2 regions of the Pseudomonas sp. TH04 genome follow, and region 2 is predicted to be linked to the other one. Evidence: riboswitches for the same ligand, from Rfam matches in the RefSeq annotation. Region 2 holds a riboswitch; the other holds the start of a gene.
What was found. Region 2 has a riboswitch for cobalamin ahead of cobO (cob(I)yrinic acid a,c-diamide adenosyltransferase). Riboswitches for the same ligand answer to the same signal wherever they lie in the genome.
Positions count from the first base shown of each region.

Region 1 (4,150 bases), 4.3 Mb from region 2:
CACGGCAATCGGGCAGTCCGCGCCGTAGTGCGGCAGCAGTTCGGCGACGATTTTGTGCAGGTGGTTGACCCCCAGGTGAATCGCCATAGTCGTGCCATGACGCGCCAGGCTGTCGAACGCCTCACCGGCGGGCATGCTGGTTTTGTCGGCGTAACGGGTCAGGATCACGCTTTGGGCGATGTCCGGCAGGGTCAGTTCCGCCTCCAGCAATGCCGCGCAGGCCGCCACCGCGGTGACCCCGGGAATAATCTGGAAGGGAATGCCCCGCTCGCGCAAATGGCGGATTTGTTCGCCAATCGCCCCATACAGGCTCGGGTCGCCGGAGTGCACACGCGCCACGTCCTGGCCCTTTGCATGGGCCGCCTGGATCAACTCGATGATTTGTTCCAGGTGCAATTCGGCGCTATTGACCACCTGTTCCGCCTGATGGCCCTCCAATACGGCGGCGGGCACCAGCGAGCCGGCGTAAATGATCACCGGGCAACTGCGGATCAGCCGCTGGCCTTTGACGGTGATCAATTCCGGGTCGCCGGGGCCGGCGCCGATAAAGTAGACGGTCATGGGGAATTCCTGTTGAAAAACGGGCGAGCATGAAGATTGCTCATGATCGAGGAGGGCAATTATCGGGATTTTAGTCGGCGCATGCCAATGCAAAGGTGGCCTGGGCGGATTTTTTGCGCGTAATCAACAGGCGGGCAGGGCGCTGGGAGAGCTGTTCAACCAGGGCCAGGGCGGCGCTTTCGGCGATGCCATAGCAGCCAGTATGCGCAAAGGCGACGGCTGACTTGTGGCTCAAACGGTCTTCATAACCGGTTAAGTGTTCTGCGCCAAAACACTGCAAGGGCAGTTCCAGCAGTCGGGCCAGGGCCAGCAAGCCCGGTTCAGCCTGTTTGCGATCAATGCTTGCCAACGCCGTGATGCGATGGCGCGCAATGCCGGCGTCGGCGAGGGCGGTGTCAAACAGGCTGAGCAGGCTGTGAACATCACAGCCCCGTTGGCAACCCAGGCCGACCACCAGTGTCATGCCGCGTATTGACCGTCGCGGTTGCGGCGGAACAGCCACGCGCTGATCAAGCCCAAGGCCAGCCAGAAGGCGACGTTGGTCAGTTGCGAGGCGATCTTGAACTGCGCTTCCAGGGCTTCGGGTGCCAGCATCGAATGCACTTCAGGCTGCGGCGCGCCGATGATATGTGGCACGGCCAGAATCGCCACGCCCAGTATTTTCAGCAGCCCGTTGCGGCCAAACACCAGCAGCGCGATCCCCGCAGCGGTAGAGGCCGCGGTACCGATCCACCAGATCTGCCGTTGCGCCAGGTCGGCGGCAGCAGTGCCCGGCAATTCCGGCGGCAGGCCCAGGGTGGGGGCCAGTACAAAGGTTGCGTAACCGGCCAAGCCCCACAACAACCCTTGGGCCGTGCGGGTCGGTGCGCGCAAGGTGTAGAGACCGGCCAGCATCAGCGCGAAACCGACCGCTACCACCAGGTTGCCGCCGGTGGTCGACAGCACACGCTGCCAGCCATTTTCCGGCTCCCAGGCTTCGGCGTCGTGGGTGTGGGCTGCGGCGCCAGCGGCGTGTGCGTGAGCCACTTCGGCGACCGGGGCATTTTCAAAGGTTTCCGCCTGCAGAATCAGCGGGGCGACCCAAAAACTTTGCAGCAAGGTCAGCAACAGGGCGGCCAGCAGGCCGGTGAAACCTGCGGTTTGGGCAATACGCTTGATCATGTCGGCAGGCCTCAGTGGCACGGGAACGCGGCGCTGTGGCGGGTATCGTGGGCCGCGTTGTGCACCGCCTCGATATGCGAGAAGCCGGCGAAATACACCAGGCACGCGCCCAGAATCGACGCGCCGATGGCGGCACTCAGGCGTTGGCTCAGGGTGGCGGTGCTGCTGGTGGTGTGCGAGGTGCTGCTGATGATCGACATGGCGCGTCCCTTCTGGGTGTCAGGGTGAAACGAGCGCATGCAAACCCCGCGAGCCAGGCACGCAGGGTTCTGAACAGCGCCCGCCCACCGCGGGTTTGTTATCTGATTTTTCGGGCCGGTCTCCGGGCTTGCGAGGGGGCTCTATGAACAGAGTCCTGAAAGCATCGCCTTCCCATGCCAGGGGCACAGTGGCTGTGACGCTTCGCTCGCTTACCGTTGCGGGGGCAGCACCGGACTTCGCACGTGTCGACGTGAGTCACCGGTTTCCCGTTTCACCCTGTGAAGGGCACCCGAAACAAGAGGTGTAGGAGAGCATGGGCGGGGGATAGGCGTCAAATAGAGGTTTGGCGGCTCTCGAAATTCGCCAGCCGCCACCCGCTGGTTGGGCCGATCGATCAGTCCGGGTAGTGAAATTCCGGCGAGCTGTGGGTGCGTGTGTACTCAACGTTGCGCTGATCGAAGCGCTGATCTTGTGTTCCTGAGAACCCCAAAAAGCCCACGCCGATATCCAGGCGGTCAAGCAACTCTTTGCGTTTGAGCAGGGCCTGAGCGACCCCTCTCGCTTGCGGGCTGAAGGTGTTAGCGCTTGGCAGTTCACCGGAAGCTTCTCGCAACTCGGTGAAGTTCACGTACTTGTCGCCGCCGCCAAATTCGTTGAAGTGTTTGCCCACCAGGGTGATCAGCGCACGGTCGCTCAGGCGTTGGAAGTCACCGGTCTCAGTCGCGAGATCGTCTCGGCTGATTTGACCGTCCTTGCCGCTGGTAAAGTCCAGTTGCTGGAAGAGGTCTTTGCGCTTCAATACTTCCTGGGCAATCTCGATCTGCGTGTGGGTTGGCGGCACCCCGTTCAGCGGTCGTCCATCTGCCACTCGCTGAAGGGACTTTTTGGTAATGGTCTCGGTAAAGCGCGGATCGCTCATAGCATCAAAATAGGTTTGGAGTGCTTGCGCCAGTTCTCGGGGGTGGAGTTGGTCAACGGGCTCCGTCCAACGTGCAGTCGTAGGCGCGGCTTGCTGAGGGAGGAGAGCTGCGGGCAAGTGTGAATTGACATAGGGAGGAATCGTGAGCGTCATGGTGATTTCCGTTTTATGTTGAGGTCTGTTCACTCATATGTGTCGAATGCGGCTATGGCGTTCCCGGAGCGTTCGGTTAATAAGATCTGGAATTGTTTCAAGCCGCCGACGGCGAGCGCCCCGGTCCGTGTATCAATCAACGTTGACCCGCTTCCCCGCACTGCGTAGCCTTGCACCTTCGAGGTTCTTCGGCCCAGGTCGAAGCTAAGAAGGGAACGCGGTTCAAGCCGCGGCTGCCCCCGCAACTGTGAAGGGTTCATCTGACTGCCACGCCACTGCCGATACGGCGGGAAGGCGCACTCAGCGCCGGTCGCAAGACCCGCATGCCCCAAGCCAGGAGACCTGCCTCGTCACCGATTTTCTACTTCAACCGGGCGGGGTGATCCGGTGACGAAATCAGCTTCTGCGCGTTGCGCAGGGCCATCGTCCCGTATGCCCGCCCCAAAGGGCATCCGATGAAAACACTGGCCAAACTTCCCGTCACCATCGTCACCGGCTTCCTCGGCTCGGGCAAAACCACCTTGCTGCGCCATATGCTCGACAACGCCCAGGGCCGTCGCATCGCCGTGATCGTCAACGAGTTCGGCGAGCTGGGCATTGACGGTGAAATCCTCAAGCAGTGTTCGATCGGTTGCACCGAGGAAGAAGCCAACGGCCGCGTGTACGAACTGGCCAACGGCTGCCTGTGCTGCACCGTGCAGGAAGAGTTCTTCCCGGTGATGCGCGAGTTGGTCGCCCGTCGCGGTGACCTCGACCATATCCTGATCGAAACCTCGGGCCTGGCCCTGCCAAAACCCTTGGTCCAGGCCTTCCAGTGGCCGGAAATCCGCAGCGCCTGCACGGTTGACGCGGTCATCACCGTGGTCGACAGCCCGGCCGTGGCCGCCGGAACCTTCGCCGCGTTCCCGGACCAGGTGGATGCCCAGCGCAAACTCGACCCGAACCTGGACCATGAATCGCCGCTGCATGAGCTGTTCGCCGACCAACTGGCCAGCGCCGACCTGGTGATCCTGAATAAATCCGACCTGATCAGCCCTGAAGACCTGGCCCGCGTGCGCCTCGAAGTCGCCGAAGAGCTGCCACCCGCCGTAAAAATCATCGAAGCCAGCAGCGGTCGCCTGCCGCTGGACGTGTTGATCGGCCTGGGCGCCGGTT
Region 1 covers NZ_JAEKEA010000001.1:1,063,503-1,067,652, reverse strand. The annotation lists gene cobM (precorrin-4 C(11)-methyltransferase) at 1-561, opposite strand, end outside; gene JFT85_RS04605 (cobalamin biosynthesis protein) at 632-1,024, opposite strand; gene JFT85_RS04600 (CbtA family protein) at 1,021-1,722, opposite strand; gene JFT85_RS04595 (CbtB domain-containing protein) at 1,734-1,922, opposite strand; cobalamin riboswitch at 2,019-2,231, opposite strand; gene JFT85_RS04590 (hypothetical protein) at 2,318-2,995, opposite strand; cobalamin riboswitch at 3,160-3,359, shown strand; gene cobW (cobalamin biosynthesis protein CobW) at 3,451-4,150, shown strand, end outside.
Region 1: another riboswitch for cobalamin. It lies ahead of JFT85_RS04595 (CbtB domain-containing protein); the one in region 2 lies ahead of cobO (cob(I)yrinic acid a,c-diamide adenosyltransferase).

Region 2 (4,150 bases):
CGACTTCTCCGGCAGCAAGCCTTACCAGCTTCCAGTTCTGGCCGACAGCATCCTTGAGCGCGGCATGTCCCTGATCGGTACCCGTTACCGTTTCGGCGGTACCTCTGAAGCCGGTTTTGACTGCAGTGGCTTCATCGGCTACCTGTTTCGCGAAGAAGCCGGCATGAACCTGCCGCGCTCCACGCGTGAAATGATCAACGTGGATGCACCGTTGGTCGCACGCAATAACCTCAAGCCTGGCGATCTGCTTTTCTTTAGTACGGCAGGTCGTGGTCGCGTAAGTCACGCCGGTATCTACTTGGGCGATAACCAGTTTATTCACTCCAGCAGCCGTCGCAGTGGCGGTGTTCGAGTCGACAACCTGGGTGACAGCTACTGGAGCAAAACCTTCATCGAAGCCAAGCGTGCACTCGCCATGGCCCCGACTACGGTTACTGCCAGCAAGTAAAGTTAAAGTGATACTTGAAGTTTGACGTGTAAGCGCTAGAATCTCTGGACATTGTTGTAATCCGTTCGCGCGAGCTTTGCTTGCGCGTTCTGGTTTTCAGCGTTCGGCAGCGAAAGCCGCATCCAGATCAGGATTGTTCTGCCCATGTCGACCTCAGCACGCCTCATTCTTCTTGTTTGTGCCGCGCTCCTCAGCGCCTGTGCAAGCCGTCCACCGCCGCCTGCCCCGGTAGCGGTCAAGCCGAAACCGGTGTTCAACTATTCCAGCCAAAGTTTCTCGCCTGCTGCCGAAGACGTGCTCTTCCGTGCGCTGGGCCTGGTCGGCACGCCTTATCGCTGGGGCGGCAACACGCCGGACTCCGGGTTTGATTGCAGTGGCCTGATCGGCTTCGTTTACCGTGACGCCGCGGGCATCTCCTTGCCGCGAACCACGCGTGAACTGATCGTGATGCGTGCGCAGGATGTCAGCGAGCAGAACCTGCAAACCGGCGACTTGCTGTTCTTTGCGACCGGTGGTGGTTCCCGCGTCAGCCACGCCGGGATCTACGTCGGCGAAGGGCGATTCGTCCATGCTCCGCAAACCGGAGGTACGGTGAAACTGGATACGCTGTCCAAAGCGTATTGGCAAAATGCTTACCTGAGTGCCAAGCGCGTGTTGCCGGCTGAGCATCTGGCCCGCAATCCTTAAGGCTGAACAGTGAATAAAATGCGCGAGAGGGCCAGCCTCTCGCGCATTTTTTTTGCGCTGGTTTTGCGGCCGACTACTTAACCGCCGACACTCGCCACACCTTATTCCCCACGTCATCCGCCACCAGCAAGTCACCCTGCTGATCGATCACCACGCCCACCGGCCGGCCCATGGCTTTCTCGTCACTGTTGAGGAACCCGGTCAGCACATCCACCGGTTGCCCTTTGGGTTGACCACCCTCGAACGGCACGAATATCACCTTGTAGCCACTGTGTGGTTTGCGGTTCCACGAGCCATGCTGGCCGATGAATGCGCCGTTGCTGAATTGCGCCGGGAGTTTGCTGCCTTCTGCGAACGTCAGCCCCAAGGACGCGGTGTGAGGCCCCACGGCATAATCCGGTGCAATCGCCTTGGCGACCAGCTCAGGGTTTTGTGGTGAGACGCGTACGTCTACGTGCTGGCCGTAGTAGCTGAAGGGCCAGCCGTAGAATGCGCCATCCTTGACCGAGGTGATGTAGTCCGGCACCAGGTCGCTGCCAATCTCGTCGCGCTCGTTAACCGCCGTCCACAGCTTGCCGCTCTGCGGTTCCCAGGCCATGCCGTTCGGGTTGCGCAGCCCGGAGGCAAAGATGCGGTGCTGGCCTGTGGCGCGGTCGACTTCCCAGATCGCGGCGCGACCTTGTTCTGCCTCCAGGCCGTTCTCGCCGACGTTGCTGTTGGAGCCGACACTCACGTATAGCTTGCTGCCATCCTTGCTGGCCACCACGTTTTTCGTCCAGTGGTGGTTGAGGCTGCCGCCTGGCAGGTCGACGACCTTGGTGCCCGCTTGCTTGATCGAGGTTGCACCTGGCTGATAAGGGAAGCGCAGCAGTTGGTCCGAATCGGCGACGTAAAGGTCGTTACCCACCAGCGTCATGCCGAACGGTGAGTTGAGGTTCTCCAGGAACACTGTGCGGGTCTCGGCCACGCCGTCGTGGTTGGTATCGCGCAGCAGTGTGATGCGGTTCGGGCTCGGCACGCCTGCGCCTGCACGGCCCATGACTTTTTCCATCACCCAGCCGCGAATGCCCTTGGCGTCATCCGGCTTGGGCGGCGCGTTGGTTTCCGCTACCAGTACATCGCCATTCGGCAACACATACAGCCAGCGTGGGTGGTCCAGGCCTTCGGCAAACGCTGACACCTGAGTGCCGGCGGCGGCGGTTGGCTTGGCGCCATCGGGCCAGCCGATGGCCGGGGCAATGTTCACGGTGGGGATCAGGGTGTTGTTCGGCTCCGGCAGTTTGGGCGAAGGCCCGGTGCCGTCGGAGACCTTCAACGTAGAGCTTTCGCCGCAGGCCGCGAGGGTGCCTGCCAGCATGATCAGTAAGGCGAGTCTGGTTTTATGCATGGTTTTCTCCTTAATACCTGTAAGGGTAGAGGAGCGAGCTGGTCCGATGGTTCAAGTCCAAGGTCGGCTTTAATTGACGCTCCATCCCCAACCCACTAACCTTCGCGGCTTGTTCCAGGTGCTCTGTGGCGGATACGCCGACAGAGTGAAACAGGGAAGCCGGTGAGTGAGCGCACTTGTACACAGTGCTGCCGCGATTCCGGCGCTGCCCCCGCAACGGTAAATGAGTCAAGACGGTGCCTTTTGCCACTGTATCCACGTGATATGGGAAGGCGCGCCGTTGGCCTGCTCGCTCGGTGAGCAAGCGCGCCACTCATGAGTCCGGAGACCGGCCTGGATCATCCAACAGCATCACGGTGGGCGATGCTTGGCTGTCTGTTTTTTCTTTTTCCTGCCCGCCGTTTTTGTCCAGCCCCAACGGAGAGCTGCCATGACTGATTCCCCCGACCGCGACGAGCGCCACCTGGCGCGCATGCTGCGCAAAAAAGCCGTGATCGACGAGCGCATCGCCAATTCCCCGAACGAATGCGGATTGCTGCTGGTACTGACCGGCAACGGTAAAGGCAAGAGCAGTTCGGCATTTGGCATGCTGGCCCGCGCCATGGGCCACGGCATGCAGTGCGGCGTGGTGCAGTTCATCAAGGGGCGCCACAGCACGGGCGAAGAATTGTTCTTCCGGCGTTTCCCAGAGCAAGTGCGTTTCCACGTGATGGGCGAAGGCTTCACCTGGGAAACCCAGGACCGCCAGCGCGACATCGCCGCCGCGGAAGCGGCCTGGGCAGTTTCCCGCGAATTGCTGCAGGACCCGTCCATCGGCCTGGTGGTGCTGGATGAACTGAACATCGCCCTCAAGCACGGTTACCTCGACCTGGATCAAGTGCTCACCGACCTGCAAGCTCGCCCGCCGATGCAGCACGTCGTGGTCACCGGCCGTGGGGCCAAGCCTGAACTGATCGAAATGGGCGACACCGTCACCGAAATGGGCATGCTCAAGCACGCGTTCCAGGCGGGCATCAAGGCACAGAAGGGCGTCGAACTTTGAATCAGCCCCGTCATTGCCCGGCCGTACTGATCGCCGCACCGGCGTCCGGCCAGGGCAAAACCACCGTCACCGCTGCCTTGGCGCGCTTGCACCGCAACCTGGGGCGCAAGGTGCGCGTGTTCAAATGCGGCCCGGACTTTCTCGACCCCATGATTCATGAGCGTGCCAGTGGTGCGCCGGTGTATCAGTTGGACATGTGGATGGTCGGCGAGCAGGAAAGTCGCCGCTTGCTGTGGGAAGCAGCGGGTGAGGCCGACCTGATCCTGATCGAAGGCGTCATGGGCCTGTTCGACGGCACGCCCTCCAGCGCCGACCTGGCGCGGCACTTCGGGGTGCCGGTGCTCGGGGTGATCGACGGCACCGCCATGGCCCAGACGTTCGGCGCCCTGGCCTTGGGCCTGGCGCGCTATCAGCCGGACTTGCCGTTCGCTGGCGTGTTGGCCAACCGCGTCGGCACCCTGCGCCACGCACAGTTACTGGAAGGCAGCCTCACCGAAGGCCTGCGCTGGTACGGCGCGTTGTCTCGCGAAACCGGGATTGAATTGCCCAGCCGCCATCTCGGCCTGGTGCAGGCCAGCGAACTGAA
Region 2 covers NZ_JAEKEA010000001.1:5,408,854-5,413,003, forward strand. The annotation lists gene JFT85_RS24325 (C40 family peptidase) at 1-448, shown strand, start outside; gene JFT85_RS24330 (C40 family peptidase) at 593-1,135, shown strand; gene JFT85_RS24335 (PQQ-dependent sugar dehydrogenase) at 1,209-2,522, opposite strand; cobalamin riboswitch at 2,622-2,873, shown strand; gene cobO (cob(I)yrinic acid a,c-diamide adenosyltransferase) at 2,953-3,564, shown strand; gene JFT85_RS24345 (cobyrinate a,c-diamide synthase) at 3,561-4,150, shown strand, end outside.